Regions from separate parts of the Labrys sp. LIt4 genome, predicted to be linked through region 1. Evidence: predicted binding sites of a transcription regulator. Region 1 holds the regulator's gene; the other holds the start of a gene.
The links. Region 1 encodes LexA, which represses DNA repair genes until DNA is damaged. Its sites were predicted from a motif close to TGTTCNNNNTGTGTTCNG; they were not measured.
Positions count from the first base shown of each region.

Region 2: the regulator LexA is predicted to act here: its motif matches at 10,275-10,292, upstream of uvrA (excinuclease ABC subunit UvrA).

Region 1 is NZ_JAGIPY010000003.1:118,001-133,412, forward strand. It holds gene J8I29_RS06480 (GNAT family N-acetyltransferase) at 1-103, opposite strand, end outside; gene tpiA (triose-phosphate isomerase) at 103-864, opposite strand; gene J8I29_RS06490 (peptidylprolyl isomerase) at 1,228-3,123, shown strand; gene trpE (anthranilate synthase component I) at 3,133-4,644, shown strand; gene J8I29_RS06500 (hypothetical protein) at 4,663-5,175, shown strand; gene J8I29_RS06505 (ionic transporter) at 5,189-6,346, opposite strand; gene J8I29_RS06510 (aminodeoxychorismate/anthranilate synthase component II) at 6,629-7,255, shown strand; gene trpD (anthranilate phosphoribosyltransferase) at 7,255-8,265, shown strand; gene trpC (indole-3-glycerol phosphate synthase TrpC) at 8,271-9,074, shown strand; gene moaC (cyclic pyranopterin monophosphate synthase MoaC) at 9,071-9,562, shown strand; gene glp (gephyrin-like molybdotransferase Glp) at 9,559-10,779, shown strand; gene lexA (transcriptional repressor LexA) at 10,891-11,607, shown strand; gene J8I29_RS06540 (ComEC/Rec2 family competence protein) at 11,684-13,906, opposite strand; gene gltX (glutamate--tRNA ligase) at 14,131-15,412, shown strand, end outside.
Region 2 is NZ_JAGIPY010000008.1:76,762-92,173, forward strand. It holds gene secF (protein translocase subunit SecF) at 1-604, shown strand, start outside; gene J8I29_RS16320 (MTH938/NDUFAF3 family protein) at 611-991, shown strand; gene J8I29_RS16325 (phytoene/squalene synthase family protein) at 988-1,875, shown strand; gene J8I29_RS16330 (tetratricopeptide repeat protein) at 2,078-2,539, opposite strand; gene trmFO (methylenetetrahydrofolate--tRNA-(uracil(54)-C(5))-methyltransferase (FADH(2)-oxidizing) TrmFO) at 2,712-4,124, opposite strand; gene J8I29_RS16340 (DUF1127 domain-containing protein) at 4,399-4,554, opposite strand; gene J8I29_RS16345 (hypothetical protein) at 5,201-6,283, shown strand; gene J8I29_RS16350 (extracellular solute-binding protein) at 6,203-7,003, opposite strand; gene uvrA (excinuclease ABC subunit UvrA) at 7,275-10,199, opposite strand; gene arfB (alternative ribosome rescue aminoacyl-tRNA hydrolase ArfB) at 10,344-10,769, shown strand; gene J8I29_RS16365 (HAD family hydrolase) at 10,830-11,486, opposite strand; gene J8I29_RS16370 (RecX family transcriptional regulator) at 11,619-12,149, shown strand; gene J8I29_RS16375 (DUF2938 domain-containing protein) at 12,217-12,696, shown strand; gene J8I29_RS16380 (MEKHLA domain-containing protein) at 12,701-13,192, opposite strand; gene J8I29_RS16385 (dihydrodipicolinate synthase family protein) at 13,408-14,295, shown strand; gene J8I29_RS16390 (GntR family transcriptional regulator) at 14,411-15,070, shown strand; gene J8I29_RS16395 (sugar ABC transporter substrate-binding protein) at 15,127-15,412, shown strand, end outside.

The sequences.
Region 1 (15,412 bases):
GTTCATGCAAGCCGGTCTCGATGACCGCCGCAAGGCGGCGGCCGAGACCGAGCATGAAGCTCAGATCCTTCTCGCCCTCCGCCTTGCGGATGCGGATATCCATCAACGATAGGCGGAGGCGATGCCGAGAAAATCCTCGGCCTTGAGCGAGGCGCCGCCCACCAAGGCCCCATCGACATTGTCGACGCCCATCAGTTCGGCCGCATTGCTGGGCTTGACCGAGCCGCCATAGAGAATGCGCACACCATTGCCTTCTTCGCCGAGCGCTTCCGCCAGGCGGGCACGGATGAAATCATGCACCTGCTTCACGTCCGCCGCCGTGGGTGTCAGGCCGGTGCCGATCGCCCAGACGGGCTCGTAGGCGATCACGGTGTTGGCAGCATTGGCTTCGGCCGGCAGGGAACCCGCGAGCTGGCTGCCCACCACGTCGAGGGTCTTGCCCGATTCGCGTTCCGCGCGGGTCTCTCCGATGCAGACGATGGCGACGAGGCCGGCGCGCAATGCCGCCTCGGCCTTGGCCTTGACCGTCGCGTCGTTCTCGCCGTGATCGGTGCGACGCTCGGAATGGCCGACGATGACGTAGGTCGCGCCGGCATCCTTCAGCATCTCTGCGGAGATGTCGCCGGTATGCGCGCCCGAGGGCTTGGCATGGCAATCCTGCGCCCCGATCTTGATGTGCTGGCCCGCGGCCTGCGCGGCAAAGCGGGAGACCAGCGTGAAGGGCGGACAGACGAGAACCTCCGCACTGCCGGCTTCCCCGGCCGCGACACCCGTCGCAATGGCATCGAGCTCGGTAACCCCCTTGGTGAGGCCGTTCATCTTCCAATTGCCAGCGACGAGCGGGCGCGGCCGGTTTGCTGTCATCTTGCTGATCCTCTTTCTGTCAAACAGGATTGCCGAGGCTGCTCGGCGGGGCGGGCTCGGAAATCCTGTCGCCTGTCGAGACCTGCGCCGGGAGGCTCTGCCTGGGCCGCCCCGATACGCGGACTTTGCCTGGCGTGCTTAGCAACCTCGTCCCCATGGAGCAAGGCGTGGGTGGCGCAAGAAACCCACAGCCGTGCCATTGCGACGCCACGTGCTCGTCCCTATGATGCGCCGCTTTTCATGTGCCGCCCCTCATGGGATCGTTCATGCGGCCCCGAAGAAGCGTAGAAACGATGCGGGATTTCCCGGGCTTTCCGACAGGGGCCTGGAGAATCCTTTTGCCTTGATGGAACCAAGACACCGATGCTGAGCTCATTCCGTGAAGTTATGACCAAGGGGCCTGCCAAGATCCTCACGGCGGGGGTCATGTTGCTCCTGAGCGGCAGCTTCGCCTTATGGGGTGTCGAGGGCTGGCTGCAGGGGCGCAGCAATTCCGATGTCGCCACGGTGGGTGGTTCCACGATTTCCGCCAATACCTTTAGCGAGGCCTATCGCGCGCGCACCCTGCAGATCACCCGCGCCACCGGCAAGGCGGTCACCCCCGACATCGCCCGGGCCTTCGGCCTCGACAAGCAGGTTCTCAATGGCCTGATCTCGGAAAAGGCCATGGAGGTGCAGGCCGCCAAGCTTGGGCTCGGCCTCGACCAGCAAACCACGGTCCAAACGGTGATGAACGATCCGGACTTCCAGGTCACCGCACCCGGCAAGCCGCCCGTTTTCGATGCCAATGCTTTCCGCCAAATGCTCGAAAACAACGGCATGAACGAAGAGATGTTCTTCACCCGCCAGCGTGAGGTCTATATCCGGGGCCAGATCGACCAGGGCCTGACGGCCGGCGGCCCGGTCCCCCAGGCTCTGCTGCAGGCTGCCGCCCGTTACGAGCAGGAAAAGCGCAATACGTCCTATTTCGTGTTGCCGCAGAGCAGCGTAGGTGACATTGCTCCGCCCGACACTGCCGCATTGCAGACCTATTACGACGAGAACAAGGGCGCCTTCCGCACCAAGGAACTGCGCAGCCTGAGCTACATACTGGTGACGCCGGCCGAGCTGAGCGGCCGTGCCACCGTGACCGATGCCGATGTCCAGGCAGCCTTCGAGAAGAACAAGGCGGGTTCGGCAGCGCTGGAACAGCGCACGGTCGAGCAGATCGCCTTCCCCTCGCCGGATGAGGCCAAGGCCGCCGCCGCCCGCATCGCTTCGGGTCAGATCACCTTCGAGGGCCTGGTCTCCGAGCGCAAGCTCAAGCCCGAAGACATCGATCTGGGCACCGTGTCCAAGCGCCAGCTCAGCGACCAGAAGATCGCCGACGCCGCCTTCGCCCTGAAGGAAGGCGCGACGTCGGACGCCGTGCAGGGCAATCTGGCCAACGTCATCGTCAAGGTCACCAAGATTGTCGATGCCAAGACCGTCCTGCGCGGGGAACTGGAGCGCCAACGGGCATCGGAGGCCGCCAAGAATCTGCGTGACGCCATCGAAGACGAGCGCATGGGCGGCGCCCCGCTCAAGGACATCGCCGCCAAGCTCAAGCTCAAGGCCGTGACGCTGCCGCCGGTCGACGCCCAGGGCCGTGACGCCGAGGGCAAGCCCGTTGCCGTTCCGCTCGCCACCCAGGTTCTTCCCGCGCTCTTCACCGCCGAGCCCGGCTCCGATCCCGAAGCCGTCGACGGCCGCGACGAAGGCCTGATGTGGTTTTCGCTTGACACCGTAGTCCCCGCCCGCGACCGCACGCTTGACGAGGCCAAGAACGAGGTGATCGCCGCCTGGACCGCCGATCAGAAAGTCGCCAAGCTCAAGGAGAAGGCCGACCAGCTCGTGACGCAGCTGCAAGGCGGCAAGTCGCTCGACGAGGTTGCCAAGGGACTGAATCTGCAGGTCACGCCGGCGTGGGACCTGACACGCAACGGCCAAGGCCAGCCGGTGCCCCCGGCTGTCGTCACCGCCGTGTTCGCCACCCCCCTCAAGGGCTTCGGCACGGCGCTGGCCGCCAACGGCACCGATCGAATCATCTTCCACGTCGAAGACAACGTGATCCCCGAACTCGATGCCAAGGCTCCGCAGACCGAGGCGCTGTCGAAGCAGCTCGCGACCGGCATCAGCCAGGATCTGATGACGGAATATGTCAAGAAGGTCGAAGACCAGCTCGGCGTGGCCATCAACCAGACCAATGTCGACCGTGTCGTCGGCACCGGCAGCCTCTGAGTCGCCAGCATGCTTCTCGAACCTTCCTTCGAAGCCTTCTCGGCCGCCTATGCGGCCGGCAAGGCGCAGATCCTGACGCTGACGCTGGTGGGCGACCTGGAGACGCCCGTCTCCGCCTTCATGAAGCTGGCGGGCGACAGGCCCAACGCCTTCCTGCTGGAATCGGTGGAAGGCGGCGCCACGCGCGGGCGCTATTCCATGATCGGTTTGGAGCCGGACCTGATCTGGCGCTGCCAGAACGGCCAGGCCTCGATCAACCGCCATTTACCTGGCGAAGGCTTCGAGGCGCTGGACGGGCATCCGCTCGACACGCTGCGCGCCCTGATCGCGGAAAGCCGGATCGAGCTGCCCGAGGGTGCACCGCCCATGGCGGCTGGCCTGTTCGGCTATCTCGGCTACGACATGGTGCGGCTGGTGGAGGAACTGCCCGCCGCCAAGCCGGATCCCATCGGCATTCCCGACGCGATCTTGATGCGCCCGACGGTGATGGTGGTGTTCGACGCCGTGCGCGACGCCATCACGGCCGTGACGCCGGTGCGGCCGCAGGCGGACGTCACCGCCAGGCAGGCTTATCTGCGCGCGGAACAGCGGCTGATGACCATCGTCGACGGCCTGGACCGCCCGACGCCCAAGCTTGCCGAGACCCTCGATCTCGACGCCCTGCACGCCCAGCAGGTCTCCAACACCGCCGAGGCCGACTATCTGGCCATGGTTGCCCGTGCCAAGGAGTACATCAAGGCCGGCGATATTTTCCAGGTCGTGCTGTCGCAGCGCTTCAGCGCGCCGTTCCAACTGCCGCCCTTCTCGCTCTATCGCGCCTTGCGCCGCATCAACCCGGCTCCGTTCCTGGTCTACCTGCAGCTCGACGGCTTTTCCGTGGTCTGCTCCAGCCCGGAAATCCTGGTCCGGCTGCGCGACGGCAAGGTCACGGTCCGGCCCATCGCCGGCACGCGCCCGCGCGGCAAGACCAAGGCCGAGGACGACGCGCTGGCCGAATCGCTGCTCAACGATCCCAAGGAACTGGCCGAGCACCTCATGCTGCTCGATCTCGGGCGCAATGATGTCGGCCATGTCTCGGCAGTCGGCAGCGTGAGCGTGACCGACCGCTTCTTCATCGAGCGCTACAGCCATGTGATGCACATCGTCTCGAATGTCGAGGGCAGCATCGGCCCGGGCCACGATGCGCTCGACGCCCTGGCTGCGGGCTTTCCGGCAGGCACGGTCTCGGGCGCGCCCAAGGTCCGCGCCATGCAGATCATCGACGAACTCGAGAAGGACAAGCGCGGCCTCTACGCTGGCGCCATCGGCTATTTCGGCGCAGACGGCCAGATGGACACCTGCATCGTGCTGCGCACGGCGCTGGTGAAGGACGGTACCATGCATGTCCAGTCCGGCGCCGGTATCGTCTATGACAGCGTACCCGCCAGCGAACATGCCGAATGCGTCAACAAGGCCAAGGCCCTGTTCCGGGCCGCCGAAGAAGCCGTGCGTTTCGCCGGCCAGCCCGGCCGGGGCCAGTAAGGCTGGCGGGCCGCATTCATGGCTAGATGGCCCGGCGCCCGTCGATCGGCCCTGCTCACCTTTGCGGCCGCCTATGTCGTGCTCTTCGCCGACTTCTATCTCTATTTCTATCCGGGCGGCCTTCAAGCCATCGCCCTGATGCTGGCGATCGCGCTGCCGGCCATGGGCGCGGCCTATGGCATCTTCTTCTTCCATTGGCTGTACGAGAGCGAGCGCTCTGTCCCCTATGCCGATTACGGCTTCGGTATCTGGCTGATCTCGTCTCTCGCCTCGCTGATCTACATGGCCGTCTTCGCCGGCCTGGGGGCGCTCCTGCCCTATGGCCTGGAGAGGCTGGAATTGGTCGGGAACACCGTACAGATGATCGCCTCGCGCATGACCTTGGCGTCGGACTATTTCGAGCCCATCGTGGGGCGCAATCTCGCGCTCTTCGTGCTGCTCGAAGTGTTTGCCTGCGCCTATGGCAAGAAGGAAGGCATGCGGCTTCGCGCGTCCCGCCCGGACGCGGGTCCGGAGCGGTCCGGCCCTTGATCCGAAGCAGGCCTCAAGGCGCGACGATCAGGAGGACATAGGCAACAAAAATCACCAGATGCGCGAGGCCCGTCAGAAGCGTGGTACGTCCCGTGCCGAAACTCACCACACCCATGGCGAGGGCAAGAAGGAGCAAGATCGTATCGCCCGCATTGAGGCCGAGGGTCAACGGGCGGCCTGTGATGAGGCTCGCTGCCGCGACCGCGGGAATAGTCAGCCCTATGGTTGCACAAGCCGAGCCCAGGGCGATGTTCAGCCCCCTTTGAAGTTCGTTCTTGAGAGATGCCTTTATGGCGGAGATCGCCTCGGGCAACAGGGTGACGAGCGCAATCCCCGCGCCGACGATCGCGTCGGACTGCGTGACTCCGAGATAAGTGAGCCCATCCTCCACACCGGCCGCTACCTGTTCCGTCAACAGAACGATGCCTCCCAATCCCAAGAACAGCAGGACAAGATGCGTGGGCAGGGAGTTGACGGTGGCAGGATGTTCGCCCTGCACTTCCTCCAATGCGCGAACCTCTGAAAAATCCTCCTTCTGGCCATAGCTTTGCGCGAAAACGAAGCTGCCATAGAGCAAGATCGAAAGCACGCCGACGAAAACAAGCTGTATGGATGAAAACGTGCCTGGCGCGGTCGACAGGGTGTAGTTGGGCAGAACCATCGTCAGGACGGTGATCGCGACCAGAACGGAGAGAAAGGCGCTCGTTCCCTGCCTCCTGATATCCTGCCGGCTATGGCGCCAACCGCCCACCGTCAGGGCTATCCCGACGATGCCGCAACAAACGATCATTACGGTGGAAAAGACCGACTCGCGCGCCAGGGTTGGATTATTGCCGCCGTGAAGCATCATTGAAACGATGATCGATACTTCAATGGTCGTTACCGCAAAGGTTAAAACGAGCGTGCCATAAGGTTGACCGACAAGGAGTGCTATCGATTCGGCATGATGCAAGGCCGCAAATACGGTCACCAAGACAAGACCGATCGAAATGGAATTCAAAAGAATGACAACCGCAATATCGCCTTGCCCGATTGCCAGCACATTGGACTGAAGGGCCAGGGCGATCAAAAAACAGACGACAGGCAGAACCCGTGTCCATGAAGTTGTCTGGCGTAGGAATGTATCGAACACGAGCGGCACCGAAGTTGTGCCATGCAACAGAGCAGGCATGAACACATATCACATCGAAAGGATTTCGGAAGGTAAGCGCCTACGCGGAATCTTTCGGCGTAGCGCCGGCCCGCCGAGGCTGGTGCCTATGCGGCGAAGGCAGCACCGCCGAGATGGCCGACCTTGAACGTGAGGGAGCAAGGCCTGCTTGCGGCCGCCCGCAGCTTCCAACCCGCCGGCGCCCGATGGATCGCCACCCCCGGAAGCGCTTGACCCGCTGCCTCCACACGCCTAGTCGTGATGGCTTCAAAGGAGGCTAGAGCCGTGACGACAGACCGTTCCATGACCGTGACGCTGATCGACAATTATGACAGCTTCACCTGGAACCTCTGGCATTATCTCGGCCAGCTGGGTTGCACCGTCACGGTCCATCGCAACGACAAGGTCAGCGCCGATGAGGTGATCGCCGCGGCACCCGATGCGATCGTGCTCTCGCCTGGCCCCTGTACGCCGACGGAAGCCGGTATTTGCTGCGAATTGATCGAGAAAGCCAAGGACCGGATCCCGCTGTTCGGCGTCTGCCTAGGCCACCAGGCCATCGGCCAGGTCTTCGGCGGCGACATCGTGCGCCTTGCCATTCCCATGCATGGCAAGATTTCCTCGATCGACCACCGCGGACGCGGTGTCTTTCGGGGGCTGAACGGTCCGTTCATGGGCACGCGCTATCACTCGCTCGTGGTCAAGCGCGATAGCCTGCCGACCGATCTCGAAGTGACTGCCGAGACGGACGACGGCGTCATCATGGGTCTGCAGCACAAGAGTGCGCCGCTGCATGGCGTGCAGTTCCATCCGGAATCGATCATGTCGGACCACGGCCACCGTATCCTCCAGAACTTCCTGGAACTGGCAGAGGAATGGAACGCCAAGAACAGAGTGCAGGAAAACCGGAACGAAAGCGAGCATGCGTGATGGACGGTTTCAAGCCCTATATCGGCAAGGCCGCCGCCGGCTCGCTCACCCGCGAAGAAGCGGCCGAGGCCTTCGACCTTCTCCTGTCCGGCCAGGCCACTCCTTCCCAGATCGGCGGTTTCCTGATGGCTCTGCGGGTGCGCGGGGAAACGCCGGATGAAATGGCCGGCGCCGTCTCGGCCATGCGTGCCAAGATGCTGACGGTGGAGGCCCCCGAGGATGCCGTCGACATCGTCGGTACGGGCGGCGATGCCTCGGGCTCCTACAATGTCTCGACAGCCGCCTCCCTGATCGTGGCCGGCGCAGGCGTGAAGGTCGCCAAGCACGGCAATCGTGCCCTCTCCTCCAAGTCGGGCGCCGCCGACGTCCTGACCGCGCTCGGCGTCAACATCGAGCTGAAACCCGAAGGCATCGCCCGCTGCATCACGCTGGCAGGCGTCGGCTTCATGTTCGCGCCGGCCCATCACGGCGCCATGAGGCATGTCGGCCCCACCCGCGTCGAGCTCGGCACGCGCACGATCTTCAACCTGCTCGGCCCCCTGTCCAATCCCGCCGGCGTCAAGCGGCAATTGCTCGGCGTCTATGCCCGCCAATGGCTGCAGCCCATGGTGGAGGTGCTCAAGACCCTGGGATCGACGCGCATCATCGCCGTGCATGGCAGCGACGGGCTCGACGAAATCACCACCACCGGCCCGACCGAGATCGTTTCCCTGGAGAACGGCGTGATCAGTCATGGCATCATCACGCCCGAGGAGGTCGGCCTGCGGGTAGCGACCCCGGATGATCTCAAAGGCGGTGACGCCGCCCACAACGCGCTCGCGCTGCGGGCCGTGCTCGAAGGCGAAAAGACGCCCTACCGCGACATTGCCCTCCTGAATGCCGGAGCCGCCCTGCTCGTCGCCGGGCGGGTGCCGAGCCTGGCGGACGGGGTGGCGCTCGCCCGCGAATCCGTCGATAAGGGCAAGGCCCTAGCAACGCTCAACCGTTTGGTTGAAATTTCCAACGCGTGAGTGCCATGGCCACCATTCTCGAAAAGATCGAAGCCTATAAGCGCCGCGAGATCGAAGCGGCGAAGGCGGCACGTCCCTTGCCGGACTTGATCAGGCTGGCGGAACGGGCCAGCCCAGTACGCGGTTTTCAGAAGGCTCTCCAGGCCAAGCTCGACGCCGGCCATACCGCCTTGATCGCCGAGATCAAGAAGGCGAGCCCCTCCAAGGGCCTGATCCGTGCCGATTTCGACCCGCCGGCGCTTGCCCGCGCCTATGAGGCCGGCGGAGCGGCCTGTCTTTCCGTGCTGACCGACGAGCCCTCCTTCCAGGGACACCCCGACTTCCTCGCCGCGGCGCGTGCGGCGGTGTCGCTGCCCGCCTTGCGCAAGGACTTCCTCTATGATCCCTACCAGGTGGTGGAAGCCAGGGCCTGGGGTGCCGACTGCATCCTGGTGATCATGGCCAGCGTCACCGATGCTGAAGCCCGGTCCCTGATCGCCGCCGCCAGGGACTGGTCCCTCGACGTCTTGTGCGAGATCCACAATCACGACGAACTCGAGCGGTCCCTCACGCTCGATGTCGGCATGATCGGCATCAACAACCGCGATCTCAACGACTTCGTCACCCGCCTGGAGACAACGGAGACGCTGGCGCCGCTGGTGCCCAGCGATCGCCTTCTGGTCGGAGAAAGCGGCATCTTCACGCCCGGCGACGTCCAGCGCCTGCAGAAGGCGGGCGTCAACACGTTCCTGGTCGGCGAGAGCCTGATGCGCCAGCCCGACGTCACCGCGGCCACCCGCACCCTGCTCGCCCTGGACGACGCGGCATGAATGCCGCCGCCCTCACGCATCTCGATGCCTCCGGCGAGGCCAACATGGTCGACGTCTCGCAAAAGGCCGTGACCAGCCGCACCGCGGTCGCCGAAGGGCGCGTGCTGATGCGGCCTGAGACGCTCGAACTGGTACTGTCGGGCGATGCCAAGAAAGGTGATGTCCGCGCTACTGCCCGCATCGCCGGCATCATGGCCGCGAAGAAAACCCATGAACTCATCCCGCTCTGCCATCCGCTGCTTCTCAGCAAGGTCGCCGTGGAAATCGAGCCCGATACCGCGCTGCCCGGCCTGACCGTGCGCGCGACGGCCAAGGTCGCCGGCCAGACCGGCGTGGAGATGGAAGCGCTGACCGCTGTTTCCGTCGCCTGCCTGACCATTTACGACATGGTCAAGGCCGTCGATCGGGGCATGCGCATCGAGGCGATCAGGCTCGTAGAGAAGTCCGGCGGCAAATCCGGCGATTGGCATGCGGAGGAAAGTGCATGAGCCTGCTTCCCGTCGCGGACGCGCTGGCCAAGGTGGTTGCCGGTGTCACCCCGCTCAGCGTCGAAACCGTAGCGCTCCACGCAACGCGCGGGCGCGTCCTTGCTGCCGCCATCACCGCTCTGAGAACGCAGCCCGGCTTCAACGCCTCGGCTATGGACGGCTATGCCGTGCGAGCGGATGACGCCAGGCAGGGGGCCAGCCTCGAATTGATCGGAGAGTCCGCCGCCGGGCATGGCTATGCCGGGCGCGTCGGCGAAAACCAGGCCGTTCGCATCTTCACGGGCGCTCCTGTTCCCGACGGCGCGGACACCGTGGTGATCCAGGAGCAGACCCGCCGCGACGGCAATCGCGTCATCCTGGAGGCCACGGCCAAGCCGGGCCAGCATATCCGGGCCCGCGGCCTGGATTTTGCCGAGGGCCGCGAGGCCTTGAGGCCCGGGACCGTCATCGGCCCGCGCGACATCGCCCTCGCCGCGGCCATGAACCATCCCGGCCTGCCCGTCCACCGCCGCCCTAAGGTCGCCATCCTTGCCACCGGCGATGAGCTGGTGCTGCCCGGACAGGCCATCGGCGAGAATCAGATCGTCGCCTCCAACAATTTCGCCATCCGCGCCCTCGTCGAGGCCGAAGGCGGCGAGGTGCTCGACCTCGGCATCGCCAGCGATGATTTTCCTGCCCTGGAAGCCGCCATCAAAAGGGCCTGTAGCGAAAAGGCCGACGTGCTCGTCACCATCGGTGGCGCATCCGTCGGCGATCACGACCTGATCCAGACCGCCCTGACCCGCGAAGGCATGCAGCTCGGCTTCTGGAAGATCGCCATGCGGCCGGGCAAGCCGTTGCTGCACGGGCGGCTCGGCCCCATGCATATCCTCGGACTGCCGGGCAATCCGGTCTCCTCGGTCGTTTGCGGTGTCCTTTTCCTGGTGCCCCTGCTGCGCACGCTGCTCGGCCGGTCCGATGCCGGTCCGCCACGCCGCCGGGCCGTCTTCGCCAGCTCCTGGCCGGCCAACGATGTCCGCGAAGACTATATTCGTGCTCGCTTCATGCTTGACGATACGTCAGACATCCTCAAGGTAGAGCCGCTGGCATTGCAGGATTCGTCGCTGGTCAGCGTCATGCAGCATGCCGACTGCCTCGTGATCCGGCCGCCCTTTGCACCGGAAGCAAAAGCGGGCGAAAGCTGCGAGATCATCGATCTTCGCGCAGCGGGCTATTGACCACGTCTTAACCTGAACTTCATTGTTGCAGAACACAGTAGGAACATGTAGCACTGTTCTTGTTTTGTTTACACCTTCACCGTGATTCGCGGCCGCCACGACGGGATAGCCATGCTGACCAAGAAACAACATGAATTGCTTCGGTTCATTCATGAGCGCCTGAAGGAACAGGGCGTGCCTCCCTCCTTCGACGAAATGAAGGAGGCGCTGGACCTCAGGTCCAAGTCCGGCATTCACCGCCTGATCATGGCGCTGGAGGAGCGCGGCTTCATTCGGCGCCTGCCCAACCGCGCCCGTGCGCTGGAAGTGGTCCGCATGCCCGAATCCGCCGTTCCCGGCGGCCTGTCATTGGCCACCTCTCAGCGCGGCTTCCGCCCCAATGTGATCGAAGGCAACCTCGGCAAGGTCCGCCCCGTCAGGCCCGAAATGGACGACGAGGTCGGTCGGCCTGTCCTCGTTCCCGTGATGGGGCGTATCGCGGCCGGCACGCCGGTTTCCGCCATCCAGTCCAAGAGCCACACCATCAGCGTCACGCCGGAAATGCTGTCTTCCGGCGATCATTTCGCCCTGGAGGTGCGCGGCGATTCCATGATCGAGGCCGGTATCTTCGACAATGATACCGTGCTCATCCGCCGCCAGGACCACGCCGATACCGGCGATATCGTCGTGGCGCTGATCGACGATGAGGAAGCCACGCTCAAGCGCCTGCGCAAGCGCGGTGCCTCCATCGCGCTGGAAGCCGCCAACCCGGCCTATGAAACGCGTATCTTCGGGCCTGACCGGGTGCAGATCCAGGGCAAGCTGGTCGGCTTGTTCCGTCGCTATTGAGAGAGGCTGACATCCGGACTTGCCGGCGATGAGCGCGCTTCGCGCGATCACGAGCCGCAGCATGGGCGAAATCGCGTCAATTATCGGTTTCCGGGGCGATGCTATCGAGGGGAGAATCTCCCACCGGGGCTTGCAGCGCCGGTTGAGGCGGGGACTTCGGCGGTGGGGTCACCCGGCCCGGTGCCCAGGGACGGGATGCTTGCGGATCGCGGGCCATGACGAGCCGCCAGCGCGGACCGATGTCACCGCTCGGCGGCGGCTCCGCATAAAGCGCGATCGAGCCGGCCGATCGGATCAAATCGCGATCCATCACAATCCCTGTGGCGGCACAGCGTGAGCCGATCGGAATCGGTCCTGCCAGGACGCTGACGCGTCCGCAGTCTTCCTCGGCGGCGTTGCTGGTCTTGTCGAGCATGAAGACCCCGCCTCCTTCGACGGGGGCTGAACACCCTTCGCTGTCGCATAGGCGCTGTGACGCCAGGCTCGGATCCTCCGGCTTGCGCCGATCGCCCATGGCGAGCAGCCATTGCTGAACCGTGAAGGCATCCGATCGCTGCGCCAGCATGGTCAGCCGATCACCCTGGCGGACGAGGGCCGCATAGCCGTTTGCACCGAACAAGGCCACCGGCAGTGGCGCCGTTGCGGCCAGGGCAACGCCTCCGCCAAGCGGCACCAGGGCCAGCAAAGCCAGGCGCGTGCGCAGGATGGTCAGCAGCACCAGCGCCAGCGCGAAAAGGCCGAGGGCAGCGGCGGAAAATTGCGGCAGCACGAGGTCGGAGCCAGGCCAGGTGGCCACCGAACGAGCCACCTGCATGAACAGGCCGACTGCCCAGCCCATCGCCTGCCAGAGCGGAGCGCCATAACCGAACGGCTCGGCAACCAGCGCCAGCATGGCCAGCGGCATGATCAGGAAGGAGACGATCGGCGTTGCGACGAGGTTGGAGGCCAGCGACTGCAGGGTGAGGCGGTGAAAATGAAAAGCCGAGAACGGCGCCGTGGCGAGCGAGGCGACGATCGTCGTCAGCATCATGGCAAGAACCACGGTCACCGCGCCGCCGATGGCCCTTTCCCACGCCATTGCGGATTTCTCCCGCTTGCGCCGGCTCCATTGCTCATGCGCGATCACCAGCATCGCAACCGCCGCGAAGGACATCTGGAAGCTCGGCCCCAGAAGTTGCTCCGGCGTGGTCACCAGCACGAAGCTCGCGGCCAGAGCAACGTTGCGCCGGGTGATGGCATTCCGCCCCAGGGCGACGGCCAGCAGCACGATGGACGTCATCAGGAAGGAGCGGACCGTCGCGACCTCGGCACCGGAAAACAGCGTATAGGCAGCGGCCGGCAGCAGCGAGAGCAGCGCTGCGAGTTCCTTCGTGCCCCGATAGAGCACGATACGGCGGGACAAGGCCAGCACAGCGCGGATGAGCCCGAACAGCCCGCCCGCAAACAACGCCATATGGAGGCCGGAGATCGAAACGACGTGATAGAGACCGGAAGCGCGCAGCGCATCATTGGCGTCGCCGGGTATCTGGCCGCGCTTGCCGGTAACCTGGGAAGCGGCAATGGCGCCGTTCTCGCCCTGTATCGTCTCGACGATGCGCCGGGTCAGATCGTTGCGCTGCCGGTCGATCCAGATATTCAAGGCCTCCGCCCAGCTTGCCTCGACCGGACTGGCCGCGGGCGAAATCTTTCCCGCCGCGAAACCGACCCCGCCAATGCCGTCGAAGAAAGCATCGCGTGCAAAGTCATAGCCGCCGGGCAAGGCCGGTGGCGGCGGCGGTCGCATGACGGCCTTGAGGCTGATGCTGTCGCCGGCCTGGATTTCGCTGCCCTTGCGGACCGTGAGCCGGATGCGGCCGGGCATGGCGGCAGGTTCCAGTTTCTCCACCGAGACCGGCCTGATGACGATGCGGGCACTGCCGCCCAGCCGAGGCTCCACCGAAAGGACGAGACCGGTGACGGTTCCCGCCATCGAGCGCGAAAGTTGCGGCGCGGCAACGCTCAGCGTGCGCAGCTTGGCGGCGCAAAAGCCGGCCCCCGCGGCCGTCAGACAGATCAGGCCGACATGCAGCCACCAGCGTCCCCGCACGCCATAGGCAAGACAGGCTGCACCCACGGTAAGAAACATGGGAACAACAAGACCAGGCTCTTCCGGTGCTGCGAAATAGGCAATCACACCCAGGCCGAGAAAAACCGGAACGACGAGAGCAAGCTCGAAGGCGGCCATCTCCGCCGCAAGCCCGGCTGCCAGCCAGGACAACAGCCGCTGCAGGCCCTGCCCGAACAAGATGCCGCCGGGCAACGCCAATCCCGGCTGCCCCGGCCTTCTCCCGAGAACCCCAACCCGCGCGCGGCCTCGATCATTCCCAGGCAAAGGTGCCCCCGCCGCTACCGCCCGATGAAACCCTGTGCTAAAGCCCCAAGCTTATTGATGTGAACCGGGTTAGCCAAGGGCTTCCATTTTTACGCCTCTATGCTCCTCAGCTCTGGCTTCGCTCTCCCAGCCTTTTGGAATTGCCAACTTCGATGTCCACTCCTGTCGTTACCCGCTTTGCTCCCTCCCCCACGGGCTTCCTCCATATCGGCGGCGGCCGCACGGCGCTGTTCAATTGGCTCTATGCCAGGGCCAAGGGCGGCAAGATGCTGCTGCGTATCGAGGACACCGATCGCGAGCGCTCGACCGATGCCGCCATCGCCGCCATTCTGGACGGGCTTGCCTGGCTTGGCCTCGACTGGGATGGAGACCCGATCTTCCAGTTCGCCCGCGCGGCCCGCCACCGCGAGGTCGCCGAATCCATGCTCGCCCAGGGCAAGGCCTATTATTGCTACGCCACGCAGCAGGAGCTCGAGGAGATGCGCGAGCTCGCCCGCAAGGAAGGGCGGCCGCCACGCTATGACGGTCGCTGGCGCGACCGCGACCCTGCGACGGCCCCCAAGGACGTCAAGCCGGTCATCCGCCTTCGTGCGCCGACCGAAGGCGAGACCGTTATCCACGACGACGTACAGGGCACCGTGCGCTGGGCCAACAAGGACCTCGACGACTTAGTGCTGCTGCGCTCGGACGGTACGCCGACCTACATGCTCGCCGTGGTGGTCGACGACCATGACATGGGCATCACTCACATCATTCGCGGCGACGATCATCTCACCAATGCCGCCCGCCAGAAGCAGATCTATGAAGCCATGGGGTGGGAGGTGCCGCACATGGCGCATATCCCGCTGATCCACGGCCCCGACGGCGCCAAGCTCTCCAAGCGCCATGGCGCCCTCGGCGTCGATGCCTATCGCGCCATGGGTTATCTGCCGGCGGCCATGCGCAACTATCTGGTGCGCCTGTCTTGGAGCCACGGCGACCAGGAAGTGTTCACCACCAAGGAGATGATCGAGCATTTCGATACGGGCGCGATCGGCAAATCGGCCGCACGCTTCGATTTCAAGAAGCTCGAAAATCTCAACGGTCTCTATATGCGCAACTCGACGGACGAGGAATTGCTCGCCGCCATCGACCAGTTGCTGCCACATATCCCGGATGGCCCGGGGCTCGCTGCCCAGCTTGCTGCCGACAATGGCGCCAAGCGTTCCCAGTTGCTCGCCGCCATGCCGGGCCTCAAGGAGCGGGCCAAGACGCTGGTGGAACTGCTGGACGGCGCCAATTTCCTATTCGTCGCGCGGCCTCTGCCTTTGGACGACAAGGCCAAGGCCATGCTCAGCGAGGAAGCGCGGGCGACCATCGCCATGCTGGTGCCGCGTTTCGAGGCTCTGAGCGAGTGGAATGCCACGGCAACCGAGGCTACGGTACGGGCGGCCG
Region 2 (15,412 bases), on a different contig from region 1:
GCAGACCCTTGCGCCCGACTATATTTCCGGCAAGGACGACCAGATCCAGATCATCGGTCCGAGCGTTTCGCAGGAACTGGTGACGGTCGGCACAGTCGGCATTTTCGTCGCCATTCTGGGCATTCTGATCTATCTGTGGTTCCGCTTCGACTGGCAATTCGCCGTCGGCGCCATGATCGCCAACGTGCACGATATCGTGCTGACCATCGGCTTCATGTCGCTGACGCAGATCGATTTCGACCTCACCAGCGTCGCCGCGCTGCTGACCATTCTCGGCTATTCGCTCAACGACACGGTGGTGATCTACGACCGTATCCGCGAGCTCCTGCGCAAGTACAAGAAGAAGCCGATGGATGAGCTCTTGGACGAATCGATCAACGCCACGCTGTCGCGCTCGGTGATCACCCACGTCACCGTGGCATTGGCGCTGCTCGCCCTGCTTCTGTTCGGGGGCCACGCCATTCACAGCTTCACCGCCACCATGCTGTTCGGTGTGGTGCTGGTCGGTACCTACACCTCGATCTTCATTGCCTCGCCCGTCCTGATCTATCTGGGCCTGCGTCCGGGCAGCCATGAGACGGCCGGAGGCGACAAGCCGGAGTAAGCTGCCATGACCGGAGGCGAACGGCGCTTCCTGCCGCGTGTGGCGCCGATCGATGCCTATGGCACCGGCGGTTTCCGCTTTGCGGAAATGTCGCATCGCGGCTCGCTTCTTTGCCTGCCTTCGGGCATGCATGCCTGGCCGGTGACGAGCGCGGCCGAGTTCTCGGTCCAGGCCTTCGAGCCGGTCTTCGCGGAAGCCGATGCCATCGAGATTCTGCTTGTCGGCACCGGCCCCGATGTTATTTTTTTTCCCGAGGCGCTACGCTGGCGTTTTCGCGATCTGAAGATCGTCGTCGATGCGATGCCGACGGGCGCGGCCACACGCACCTGGAACGTCTTGCTCGCCGAGGATCGGCGCGTCGCTGCTGCCTTGATCGCCGTGCCATGAGCGCCGATCGACCGGCCAATTCCCTGGCCAATACCAATGTCAGCATGAGCAACGAAGCCTATTGCGCGAGCCTGCTACGCGAACATGATCGCAATCGCTGGCTTGCCAATCTGTTTGCGCCGGCCGAGCATCGGCGCGGCCTCAATGCGCTCTACGCCTTCAACAGCGAAATCGAGCGCATACGGGACATGGTATCGGAGCCCCTACCGGGCGAGGTCCGCCTGCAATGGTGGCGGGACCTGCTGGAGGGGCAGGCGAGGGGACATGTATCGGGGCATCCCGTTGCCTCCGAATTGCTCGCGGCCGTGGACCGCTACCATTTGCCTGTTTCCGCGCTCGCAACCCTGATCGATGCCCATACGCATGATCTCTATGACGATCTGCTGCAGAGCATCGGCGATCTGGAGGGCTATTGCGGCGAGGCCTATTCCAGCCTGTTTCGACTGGCCAGCCTCATCCTTGCCGATGGCGGGGATCCCGGCAGTGCCGATCTCGCCGGGCATGCCGGTGTGGCCTATGGCATCGCCTCCCTGATGAAACAGGCCGCCCGGCATGCGGCGCGGGGGCAGATCTTCGTGCCGGCCGATCTCGTGCTCAAGCACGGAATGGCTCGCGAGGACCTGCTGAATGGGCGCAATACCGAAGAGATGCGTGCGATGTTCGCCGAGCTCGCCGGGGTGGCGCGGCATCATCTGGATACGGCCGAGCAATTGCTGCCAGCCGCGCCCGTCACGGTGGCGCCCGCCTATATCGGCCTCGGGCTGGTCGACCCTTTGCTCAGGCGTATGGCACGCCCTGGTTTCGACCGGTTTCGCCACGAAGCCGACTTGCCGCAGTGGCGCAGCCAATGGCATCTGTGGCGTTTCTCGCGCAAGCTGCGTTAGACCCAATGCAGCTCATGTAGGAAGGAAGCGTTCCGAATGGTCATAGTGGGGCTTGACCTGACTATTCGGAAGCTGCCCCGCGCAACGCGGAGGCCCAGGCTGAATTGCCGGGTCAAGCCCGGCAATGACAAAGCTCGAGCAAACTCGAAGGCGCTTAAGGGAATTGCATCGGCGCTGGCCCGAACGGGTCAGGCGGGACTGACTATTTCGACTTGGCGGCCTGTGCCAGCGCCTTCTCGAGGTCTTCGCGCTCTTCGCAGCCCTGGGGGCAAAGCTTGACCAGGGCCGCAAGATTTTGCTGGGCCTTGGGAAGATCGCCGTTTTCAATGAAGAGCTCGCCCTGATATTCCAGGGCTCCCTTGTGGTTGGGATCGATGGCGAGCGCCTTCTCGTAAAAGGTTTGCGCGGTCTTGCGGTCTCCGCTCTTGCGCAGGCTGAAGCCGAGCAGATTGTAGACGTCGGGATCTTTCGAGCCCTGGTCGGCCAGGGGTTGGAGGGCCGCTATGGCGGCTTTGTAGTCCTCCACCTTGATCTGGGCCCGGATGGAGGCGAGGTCGGGCGTCGCCGCAGCAGCAGGGGCGTCGGATGAGGTGTCGGCAGCCGAGGCCGGGCCGGTGGCGAGAAGCAGGGCCAAGGCGGACGCAAGGCCATGGAGGCGGGGCATGGCAGGATCCTGTTCGTAGAGGACGAGGCGGGATTAGAAACGTCGATCGGATCTCCGGTTCCTGCCATGATATGGGGCGGGCAGGAGCCGGAAGCAGGCTACATCCTTATCGAGGCGCTGCCCATCCTGCTTCCTGGTCCAGGACGGCAAGCGCCTCGGCAACCTGCGATGCTCAGGCCGGAAGATGCTCGCCTGCGGACGCCTTCTTCCAGCCTTCCAGGGCTTCCAGGGCCCTGGCGCTCATTGCCTTTTTCTTGGCGAGGGCCTTTTCGCTGCCGCGCAGCCGCTTTCCGCCTTCCCCCTTGGGGGCGAGTTCCAAAGGCGGGAACAGGCCGAAATTGACGTTCATCGGCTGGAAGGAGCGTGGTCCTGCGTCCTCGCTGACGAGATGGCCGCCGGTGATGTGGTTGAGCAGGGCGCCGAGAGCCGTCGTGGCCGGCGGTATCGTAACGGGCCGGCCAAGGCGTTCAGCCGCGGCGAAGCGGCCCGTCATCAGGCCGACGCTCGCACTTTCGATATAGCCTTCGCATCCGGTGATCTGGCCGGCAAAACGCAGGCGCGGCTGCGTTTTCAGGCGCAGCGTCGAATCCAGCAGCACCGGCGAATTCAGATAGGTGTTGCGATGCAGGCCGCCCAGACGAGCGAATTCGGCATTTTCGAGCCCGGGAATCAGGCGGAAGACACGCACCTGTTCGGCATATTTCAGCTTCGTCTGGAAACCGACCATGTTGTAGAGCGTGCCGAGCGCATTGTCCTGGCGCAACTGCACGATGGCGTGAGGCTTGACGTCGGGATTGCGGGGGTTGGTGAGGCCGACCGGCTTCAGCGGTCCGAAGCGCAGGGTTTCGCGGCCGCGCTCGGCCATGACTTCGATCGGCAGGCAGCCATCGAAATAGGGCGTGCCCTCGAACTCCTTGAAGCTTGTCTTGTCGCCGGCAAGAACGGCGTCGAGAAAGGCTTCGTACTCCTCCTTGCTGAGGGGGCAGTTGATATAGTCGGCACCGGTACCGCCAGGGCCCGGCTTGTCGTAGCGCGACTGATACCAGGCGATGTCCATGTTGATGGATTCGCGATGCACGATCGGTGCGATCGCATCGAAGAATGCGAGCGAAGTTTCGCCGGTGAGGGCAGCAATGGCATCGGCAAGCGGCTTGGAGGTGAGGGGACCGGTCGCGACGATGACATTGTCCCAATCAGCCGGCGGCAGGCCGTCGACATGTTCGCGCCGGATCTCGATCAAGGGATGAGCCGTCAGCCGTTGCGTCACCGCGGCCGAAAAGCCGTCCCGGTCCACTGCCAGGGCACCGCCGGCCGGGACTTTATGGATGTCTGCGCAGGCCATGATCACCGAGTCCAGCCGGCGCATTTCCTCATGGAGCAGGCCCACGGCATTGGTCTCGGCGTCGTCCGAGCGAAAGGAATTGGAGCAGACGAGCTCGGCGAAGTCCGTGGTCTTGTGGACTTCGGTCGGCTGCACGGGGCGCATCTCATGGAGGATGACGGGGACACCCGCCTGGGCGGTCTGCCAGGCGGCTTCGGAACCGGCGAGGCCGCCGCCGATGATATGAATGGGGCTGATGGTCATGACCGGCTTTTAGACCATCGGGCTTCGCGATTGAAGCTCCGGCACAATAAAAAGCCGCCCTGGAAGGGCGGCTATCTGGCGCTCGGCCTCGGTCCTGCGAGACGGCACCTACGACTTTTCGCTTAGGCACGATATCATCGTAGCCCGATCGCCGGCCGGAATGCCACCAGCTGGCAAAAGCGATACGACTTTCCACTGCAAAAGATGGACACGCGGGCGGATCGTCGAAACTGTACCAATGAGCCATGCAGCCCATTGGTCATTACCTGCAAGATTAGGCGCGGGCGGCCTGACGCGCGATTGCGCGAACGTCGGCAGGGTTGATACCGATGTCGGCCAAATCGCGTCCGTTCAAGCGCCTGAGCTCGGCCAGCGTCTCGCGCTCACGGCGCCAGATGCGGACACGTTCGATCAAAGCTGCGAACAACATGATAAGGTTCCTCTTCTGTGAACCTGCGTTGAAGCGAATTCCTCAACGCCGTTCACATTCTCTATATGCCCGGTTTTGGCCGAACGAGGTAGATGCTGCATTGCACAACAATCATGCGGTTTTTGCATGCCGCATTGCCGCCTTTGTCAGAAAACCGTCAAGAACGGCTTCCTTGAAATTGACGTGATGCGTGCTGTGCATATCTCTTGAGGCCCTGGTCCCTACGAAATTTCGGGATTGAGCGCCTGAAAAACAAGTGGTGGTATCGGCCTAATACCACCAGACAAACATGATCATACCGCTAGGCATAATTGGCAGGGAGCAGCGCTGATCTGCGCCCAGGAATGCCTGTCGAGACTTAGCAGGCCTTACCCACCAGTAGTACCGCTATACACCAAAGTTGGACTTGGCTTCCTGAGGTGCTGATATGCTATAGGGAGCCCACAAAGTAGGAATAATCAAAAATCTATGGTGCGTTTTACGGCGCGTACATTAAAGATATATTCAAATATAAAATTGCGTAAATCCTGCTAAATATTGCATAGCCTATTTGTTTCGAAGTCATTTATTTATTTTTGGTGGGTCCTGAGCTTACGTGACGCCGAAGTGCACCGAACCCTTGGAAGGTTAGCGGGAGACTGGAGCAATGACGACGAACGGTTCAGGAGATGGCCCGGAGAAAAGCGACCGAAAATATCTGCTGGTCGCGCGGATCGGGCCGAAGAGTCTTCATGCCCAGTGGTTGGCCGCCGGCGTGGAAAGAAATTACGACGTCTTCCTCAGCAGCTACGACACCAACTTGCCCGAAATTCGCGAGGACGGTGTCTATCTCGAATATCGCGGGGGCAGCAAAGTCGCAGGTTATGCTGGTTTCTTGCGCGAGCACGCTGATTTTCTGGCTCGGTATAAATATATATGTTTTTTCGACGACGATATCGAGGCGTCTCCCGCTTGCATCAACGGGATTTTTTCACGCTGCGATGAGTACAATCTCAAGATCGCGCAGCCGGCGCTGACCTGGGATAGCCATTTCACCTATGCCTGCCTGCTGCAGCAGAAGCGATATGCTCTGCGCTATGTCAATTTCGTGGAGATGATGTGCCCGGTCTTCCGGCACGACATTCTCGAACGGATCGCGCCGCTTTATGCCCTGGGATATGAAAGCGGCATCGACCTCATCTGGTGCAACCTTGTGGCGGAAGACCCGCGCGATTTTGCCGTGATCGACGAATTCCCGGTTCGGCATACCGAGCCGGTGGGCGGCAACAAGAGCGCCAACGGCTTTGCCGACGGGCGTCTTTATGAGGACGATATTCACGCCATTCTCGCGCTGTTTCGCGTACCCTGGCTGCGGGCCACACCATTCTCCGCCATCGGCCGGTCGGGGCGCGTCACGAAGGGGCGTACGAGCCTGTTGCTAGGGGCCCTTATCCTGCTGGCGGCAGCGCCCCTGCGCAGACCGGTGACGGGGCGCCTGCGTGCCATCCTGGTTCATTGGCGCCATCTGTGGCGGGGAGCCGCCGGGAATGTCCGCACGCGATTTCCGATGGAACCCGCCGAGACATACGTCGCCCAGGGCGCTCGCCCATCACGCAAGCCGATAGACAGTGCAGGGCAGCGGATGCCGACGTCGGTTGTGTCGCTTCGTTCAGGGGCGAGTCGGCAGGCCGACTGGCGCGAAACCGTATCTGCCGAAAGTGGCCTGACCTTGCGGCGAGAGAATCGCTAGCATCAGCGCCACCGCAGCGGCATTGTCGGTGCGCGCCAGAGCCAGGCCATATTCGGGGCCGGTCTCATAGGCTTCAGGAACCTCGACGACATCCAGCTTGGGTGTGGCTGCCTTGCGCTGAGCCGCGCCGCTGCAATAGCCCATCATCACATTGATCTGGCCGGACTTGAAAGCGTCGGCAATCGGATCTTCCCCGGCTTGAATGGGGGCGGCCGAGCCCCCGACGATTTTCTTGGCCTTGGCTTCCAGCTTGACGAAGGCGCCCGGGTTTCGCTTGTCGATCAGCTGGAACATCGCCCAGGTGTAGTCGCCGCCGGGGTCGGCCTTGGGCGTCGACGTGCCGAGCTTCACGGCTGGATCGAGCAGGCGTTCGGCAAAATTGGCGCCGGAGAGCCTGGCTTCCGGGAGGGCGAAGGCGCAAAGCCGGTTGCGGGTGAACATGACGACGGCACTCGCCAAGCCATCCTTCTGCAATTTGACGGGACTGGCCATGTCCGCCGAGGCCAGGATGTCGACTTTGTCGCCCTGCTCGATCTTTTCCCGCATCAGGCCCGAAGGACCGAAGTCGGTGCGCACCTTGATGCCGCTCTTCCGGCTGAAATCCTGCACGATGTCGCTCAACACCGCACGCAGGCTGCCGGCGCCATAGAGCACCACCTCGTCAGCCCGGGCGGCGGCGCCGCCGAAGAGCAGGCAAGAGGCGAGCAGGACCCTGAGCATGTGCATCTCCCGGAAACGGAACGGCTGTGCCGACTCGTTATATATGTATGGCTATAGCGTTAGCCGTCAAAACGCCCGCTTGGCAATGGTTTTGCTGCGAGGGGAGATTGGCAACGGAAGGCGGCGCGCAGCCGGCAGCCCGGGATCGTTGGCGGCGCTCCTGGCAGAGTTTCCTCGCCCGGCATGTTCAAGAGGGTCGATCTGGAGATCGACCCTCCAAGCCCGCGCTGCCGCCAAGGCTCACGGGCGAGGGGCCCGCCTTCCAGGCAAGCTATTCCGCGGCTTCACCCCGGCGCCCTTGGGGGCGACGCTCCATCACCTCGCGCAGGAAGCGCCCGGTATGGGAGCGCGGTTCGCGGACGATCGCCTCCGGCGTGCCTTCGGCAACCACCTCGCCACCGCCGTCGCCGCCTTCCGGCCCCATGTCGATGACCCAGTCGGCCGTCTTGATGACTTCGAGATTATGCTCGATCACCACCACGGTGTTGCCCTGTTCGACCAGCTCATGCAGCACTTCCAGGAGCTTGGCGACGTCGTGGAAATGCAGCCCGGTGGTCGGCTCGTCGAGGATGTAGAGCGTTCGCCCGGTGGAACGACGCGACAATTCCTTGGAGAGCTTCACGCGCTGGGCCTCGCCGCCCGACAGGGTGGTCGCCTGCTGGCCGACCTTGACATAGCCCAGGCCTACCCGCGCCAGTGTTTCCATGGTGTTGCGGATGGTCGGCACGGCTTTGAAGAATTCGGCCCCTTCGTCGACGGTCATGTCGAGCACGTCGGCGATCGACTTGTTCTTGAAGCGCACGTCCAGCGTCTCGCGGCCGTAGCGCTTGCCCTTGCAGACGTCGCAGGTGACATAGACGTCGGGCAGGAAGTGCATCTCGATCTTGATGACGCCGTCGCCCTGGCAGGCCTCGCAGCGCCCGCCCTTGACGTTGAAGGAGAAACGTCCCGGCAGATAGCCGCGCGCCTTTGCTTCGGGCAGGCCGGCGAACCATTCCCGGATGGGCGTGAAGGCACCGGTATAGGTCGCCGGATTCGAGCGCGGCGTGCGGCCGATCGGCGACTGGTCGATATCGATGACCTTGTCGATCAGTTCCAGGCCGTCGAGCTTGTCATAGGGTGCGGGGTGCTCCAGCGCGCCGTTCAGCTTGCGGGCAACGGCCTTGTAGATGGTATCGATCAGCAGGGTCGACTTGCCGCCGCCCGATACGCCGGTGACGCAGGTGAACAGGCCGAGCGGGATCTCGACCGAGACATCCTTGAGATTGTTGCCGCGGGCGCCCGTGAGCTTCAGAGCCTTGCCTTTCTGGCGCCGGCGGCGTTCGGCCGGCATGGGGACCGAGAGTTCACCGGTCAGATATTTGCCGGTAAGGGACGCCGGATTGGCCATCACCTCCGAAGGCGTGCCCTGGGCCACGATGCGCCCGCCATGCACGCCGGCGCCGGGGCCGACATCGACGACATGATCGGCCTGCAGGATGGCGTCTTCGTCATGCTCGACGACGATCACGGTGTTGCCGAGCTCGCGCAGGCGCCGCAGCGTTTCGAGCAGGCGTTCATTGTCGCGCTGATGCAGGCCGATGGAGGGTTCGTCCAACACATAGAGCACGCCGCTGAGACCAGATCCGATCTGAGAGGCGAGGCGGATGCGCTGGCTCTCGCCGCCCGACAGGGTTCCGGAATTGCGGGCCAGCGTCAGGTAATCCAGGCCGACATCGACCAGGAAGCGCAGGCGCTCGCGAATCTCCTTGAGGATGCGGACGGCGATCTCGTTCTGCTTGGCGCTGAGTTCGGCGGGCAGCGCTTCGAACCAGTGTTGGGCCTGGCGCACCGACATTGCCGAGATCTCGCCGATATGCTTGTGCGTGACCTTGACCGCCAGCGACTCCGGCTTGAGGCGGAAACCGGCGCAGGCCTTGCAGGGCGTATTCGCCATGAAGCGCGAAATATCCTCGCGGGCCTGCTCGGAATCGGTCTCCTTCCAGCGCCGCTCCAGATTGGTCACCACGCCCTCGAAGGCCTTGCGGGTCTCGTAGGAACGCAGGCCGTCATCGAAGGAAAATACGATCTGTTCCTCGCCCGAGCCGTAGAGGAACACCTGCTGTACCTTTTCCGGCAGGTCCTTCCAGGGCGTGGTCACGCCGAATTTGTAATGCTTGGCGAGCGCGTCGACCGTCTGGCTGTAATAGGGGCTGGTCGATTTCGCCCAGGGCGCCAGTGCGCCCTTGCGCAGCGACAGCGTTTCGTCGGGTACCACCAGGACGGGATCGACCGTCATCTCGGTGCCGATACCATCACAGGACGGACAGGCGCCGAAGGGATTGTTGAAGGAAAACAGCCGCGGCTCGATCTCCGGAATGGTGAAGCCCGAAACGGGGCAGGCGAATTTCTGGCTGAACATCACGCGCTTGGGCGAGCCGTCGGCCTCCTTCTGGTCGGCCAGTTCGACCACGGCAATGCCGTCGGCAAGTTCGAGGGCCGTCTCGAAGGAGTCGGCCAGGCGGCTGGCGATGTCGGCGCGCACCACGATACGGTCGACCACCACGTCGAGATCATGCTTGAGCTTCTTGTCGAGGGCAGGAGCGTCGGCGATCTCATAGAAGGTGCCGTCGATCTTGACGCGCTGGAAGCCGCGCTTGAGGAAGTCGGCGAGTTCCTTGCGGTATTCGCCCTTGCGCCCGCGTACGACAGGGGCGAGCAGGAACAGGCGGGTGCCCTCCGGCATGGCCATGACGCGGTCCACCATCTGGCTGACCGTCTGGCTTTCGATCGGCAGTCCCGTCGCCGGCGAATAGGGGATGCCGATGCGGGCCCAGAGCAGGCGCATATAGTCGTAGATCTCGGTGACCGTTGCCACCGTCGAGCGCGGATTGCGCGAGGTGGTCTTCTGCTCGATCGAGATGGCGGGCGACAGGCCGTCGATCTGGTCGACGTCCGGCTTCTGCATCATTTCGAGGAATTGACGCGCATAGGCCGACAGGCTCTCGACATAGCGCCGCTGCCCCTCCGCATAGATGGTGTCGAAGGCGAGCGATGACTTGCCCGAGCCGGAAAGGCCGGTGAACACCACCAGCTTGTCGCGCGGGATTTCGAGATCGACATTTTTGAGATTGTGCTCGCGAGCGCCGCGTACGGTAATGAAGCGGCGATCGGCAGGCGATGGAACAGCGCTGCCGGAGGTGGGGCGGCCAGACATACGGACGATCCTGTGGGCTTTCGGGCTGAGATAGGCGCTTTGGCTCGCAAATTGAAGGAGGGGTTCTGAAAATACAAGAACAATTCGTGAACTTATCCGCAGAATTTAGCGGCATGGCCCAAAGTCATGCGCTATGCAGGCCTCATGATTGAAATTACCCCCAGTTTGTCCATCGACGAGCGCGAAATCATCGAAGATTTCGTTCGCTCCTCCGGTCCCGGCGGACAGAACGTCAACAAGTTGTCGACGGCGGTGCAATTGCGTTTCGACATCCGCACCTCGCCCTCGCTGCCGAACGATGTCGCCATCCGCGCTCAGAAGCTCGCCGGGCGCAAGCTGACGCAGGAGGGGGTTGTCGTCATCCTCGCCCAGCGTTTCCGCACCCAGGAGCGCAATCGCGAAGATGCCCGCGAGAGACTTGTTGCGCTGCTGCGCGAGGCCGCCACGCCGCCCCCGCCGCCCCGCAAGGCAACCAAGCCTTCCAAGGCCGCCAAAGCGCGGCGGCTCGAGTCGAAATCGCGTCGCTCCAACGTCAAATCGCTGCGCGGCGGCAAGATTTCGATGGATTGAGATCGGCGGCTTTTGCTGGATTGCCGCGACGAAGACCGGCAATGACAACAGCCCCCGATCTCAAGCCAGGATCAGTGCCTTCACCTCGTCCATCGTGTGCGCGATGTGATCGGCGCCTGCCGCGACCAGGGTTTCTTCGCTGGGCGGCATATGATGCAGCCCGCCGACGAAGCCGATCGCCGTCATACCGGCGGCCTTGGCTGCCTTGATGCCGACCACGCTGTCCTCGACCACCACGGTATCCGCGGGTTCTGCCCCGAGAACCTTTGCCGCATGAAGAAACAGGTCCGGCGCCGGTTTTCCCTGCGCTACCAGCTGCGCGCTGAAGATGTTGGGATAGACCAGTTCGAACAGGTTGGTGATGCTGAGGCCAAGGCCGAGCTTGGCGGGGGGGCTGTTGGAGGCGACGCAATAGGGCATCGGCAGGCTTTGAAGCACGTCGCGCACGCCTGGAATGGGTTCCAGACGGGCTACATAGGCCGCCCGAAGCATGCGACGCGTGGTCTCGGCATGGTCCGGCGGCAGCCTGACGCCGAAATCCTGCTCGAAACGCTCCTCCAAGGCCTCCTGGGTCAGGCCCAGGAAACGCTGCATCACGTCATGGGCGGTGACTTCTACGCCGAGGGCCGACAGTGCCTCGGCTTCGACTTCCGCCGACAGAATCTCGCTATCGACGAGAACGCCGTCGCAATCGAAAATCACCAGAGAGAAGGACATGGGAACCGCCTGATCCGAGAAGACGTGCAGAGGCCGGCGTGCCGCGATTCTTGTCAAGCCAGGTCCGAGCCCGGTGATGATGGCGCGCGGCCATGAGTTCCGGCAAGTTCTTTCCAACGATTCGAGGCCGCCATGTCCGTCATCCCGTCGCTGAGCCGCGAAGAAAGCTGGATGCGCAAGTCCGCGCTCCATTATCTCGGCCAGCGGTCGACCAGCGTCGCCAATCTTCGCCAGGTCTTGCAGCGGCGGGCGCGCCGCAGGCTCGGGCCGGACGTGGATGTGGCCGAAATGATCGAACGCACGATCGACTATTGCCGGCAATATGGCTTCGTCGACGACACCAGTTTCGTGGAGGCTCGCCTTCATGCCGGCCGCAGTCGGGGGCTTTCCGCACGCCGCATCGGCGCAGCCTTGGCGGCGAAGGGGATCGATCGCACCCTGATGGCACAAGTTTTCGCGGGCGAGGACCGGCATGACGCGGAAGAAAGGGCGGCTGCCCGCCTGGCGCAGCGCCGGCGGATCGGTCCCTGGCGCCGTGAGGAAAGGGCTTTCGAGATCGAGAAGGAGATTGCCGTGCTGGCCCGCGGCGGTTTCAGCATTTCGCTGGCCCGCCGTATCATCACCGGCGATCCCGACGAAATCCGCGCTCTTCTCGAGGCCTGAGAGCTTGCGCCGGCCAGTCGCCCGGTGTTTTGTATGATGAATTCACGGTGGGCTTTGCGGATTCGGTATGTTCGAGCTTCTCTGGCGCGGCGTCGCGATCGGTATCGGTGCAACGGTCCTGATGGATCTGTGGGCGCTAGTGCTGCACAAATTCTTCGGTCAGAACCTGCCGAACTGGGCTCCGGTCGGCCGCTGGTTCTGGCACCTGCAGTATGGCCGCGTCTTCCATGACGATATCGCCAAGGCGTCGCCCTATGATCATGAATTGGCGCTGGGCTGGATCGGCCATTATGTCGTGGGCATTCTCTACGGCATTATGCTGGTCGTTTTCATGGGCAGTTCCTGGCTGGCGAACCCGACCTTCCTTCCCGCCTGGATCTGGGGCATCGTCACGGTCGGCGCCGGCTGGTTCCTGCTGCAGCCAGGGCTCGGCATCGGTTGGGCCGCCTCCAAGACGCCTAATCCCAACAAGGCGCGCCTGCTCAACCTGATGGCGCACACCGTGTTTGCGCTCGGACTGTGGGGAACGGCGCTGCTCATTCGCTGAAGCATCAGCTCACATTGCGCCAGGATGAGAATGTCGCAGCCTGGCCATGGCGGTTGCCTGCGTCGTCGAATATTTCCCAGACGATGGCCTTCTCGATCAGGAAGCGGCGGCCGGATTTGGCGACACGAATGCCCCGATAGTCGGAAATGAAGCCCTGCTTCTTCACGGTGTCGAGCAAGCGCTGGCGTTCGCTCCGATCTGGAAATTCCGCTGACAGGCGGGATGGAAGTTGCGTCAATTCCTCCCAATCATATTCAAAACATGCCTGCACAGCCTTGTTTCCATAGATGAATATGGGATCCGCCCTGGTGTCGTGAGCCAGGAGGCAGAAGGGTGCCTCGGCATAGAGCCAATCGGCGGCAGCCTGGTTTTCGAAGCGATCGGGAAGAAGGCCTTGGCCCGTAAGGCGATGAAGGCTGCGATCGAGCAAGGCGGCGAAATCGGCATTGCGTGCGAGGTTGGGCCAGCCGGCGGCGAGCCTTTCGGATGAAATCATTATCGGCCAGAAGTCGGGCGCTTTGTCGGTCCGGCTTGCAGCTGCGCCGAGCCGAAGCCGTGAAGTGAGCAATGCCCTTATTTCCATTGGCGCAATCTCCCGGGTCAAGCCTGTGAGCAGAAATATTGTTCAGACAAACATGGCGTCTGTCTTGCGACTGACATGTCAGTCTGTTATCGAAGATTGCATATTGAGATTTCGATGGAATTATTGGGATGGCAGAGGAACGTTTCGGTCTTTCGGCGGCATTGACGACGCCGTTCGACTCCTGGGGACAGATTGATGCGGTCCGTGCCGTCGCCCACGCGCGCTGGTGCCTTGCCCATGGCTGCAGCAGCGTCACGCTGTTCGGCACCACCGGGGAGGGCGCTTCGATCGGCGCCAGCGAACGCCAGGCTTTGCTCGCCGCTTTCCTGGCTGAGGGCGTAGAGGCCAGGCAGATCGTCATCGGTGTGATGGCCAACGCCATCGCCGATGCCGGATTACAGGCGAAACAGGCCCTGGATGCCGGGTGCCGCGGCGTGCTGCTTGCGCCCCCTTCCTATTTCAAGGGACTGCAGGACGACGGTTTGTTCGCCTGGTTCGCGGCTGTGTTCGAGGCTATCGGACCCCAGGCCAGGGGCATTTATCTCTACAACATTCCCTCGGTCACCGCGGTGGAGCTCTCGGTCGATCTGATCGCACGGCTGAAGCAGGCCTTTCCGGCGGTGGTGGCCGGCGTCAAGGATTCCTCGGGCAATTGGGCATTCACCCAATCCCTGCTGGCTGCCCACCGCGATCTTGCCATCCTGATCGGCGACGAGCGAGGCCTTGCTGCCGGTGTGCGTCTGGGCGGGCAGGGGGCGATTTCCGGCATGGCGAACATCTGCCCCGAACGCATGCTCCCCATGGTGCAGGAGGGGCGGGACGACAGCGGGCTGACCGCCTTTGTCGACCAGCTCGTTCGCTATCCGGTGATCCCGGCGGTCAAGGCAATGGTTGCCCATCGCACCGGCGATGCGGCATGGTCCGCCACGAGGGCGCCGCTGGTCGCGCTGTCGGATAATGACGCCAGGACACTGGCCGGGCTGTTGGATCGTATCGGGCAGACGAAGGCGGCCTGAAGCGTTTTGCGGTTTGCCGGAATCGGCAGGAATCGCAAAAAGCGTCGAAACGAAGAGGCGGAGCAGGCAAGCGTGCGGTCACCGACGCGCGCTGCTGCGGATCAGGGAGGGGCGGATGGACGAGGGAGGCGAGCCGCTGCGACTGCGGGAAAAGGCCTATGCCAGTTTCACTCGCCATCTCCTGGCGCGCGATGTCCGTCCCGGCCAGTTCGTGTCGCAGCGCGAACTGGTGGCGCTGACGGGGTTGCCGCTCGGCGCCATACGCGAACTCGTGCCGCGCCTGGAGGCCGAAGGCCTGCTTTCCACCATCCCGCAGCGCGGCATCCAAATCGCCCATATCGATCTCAATCTCATCCGCGATGCCTTCCAGTTCCGTCTCTTTCTGGAAAAGGAGGCGATCGCGCTGTTCACCGTTTCGGCATCGGATGCCGTGGTCGCGAAACTGCGCCGCGAGCATGAGGACATGCTCGCCCGGGGGCTGGCCGAAGAGCTCGCACCCGAGATCGTCGAGCAGGCCCAGGCGATCGACTGGAACCTGCATGACACCATCATCGATGCGGTCGGCAACGAGATCATCGCCAAGGCCTACCGGGTCAATTCCATCAAGATGCGCCTGATCAATCAGGAGCGCTTCCGGATCGACGGCCGGGTGGTGCCGGTCATGCGCGAGCATCTGGCCATTCTCGCTGCGATCGAGAGCCGCGAGCCGCAAAAGGCGGTGGATGCCATTGCCGAACACATCAACAACGCCCGCGCCCTGGCGCTGAAGGTCTAGCGCCGGGACGATCTGCGAGACAGACGATCCATAAGAAGCTTTGGGAGGAGAAACCTATGAGTTTTGATTTGTTGAAGCCGTCGCGTCGCCAATTTCTGGCCGGTTCAGCCGCATTCGGTGCCGCTGGCCTTGCCGGCCTTCGGCCTGCCTTCGCAGCTGTCGACTGGAAGAAATATGCCGGCACCACGCTCGAGGTGAACCTGATCAAGAGCCCGCGCGGCGATACGCTGCAGAAATACCAGAAGGAATTCGAAGAGCTGACCGGCATCAAGGTCAATGCCGAGCAGACGCCCGAACAGCAGCAACGCCAGAAGGCGGTGATCGAGCTGACCTCCGGCAAGC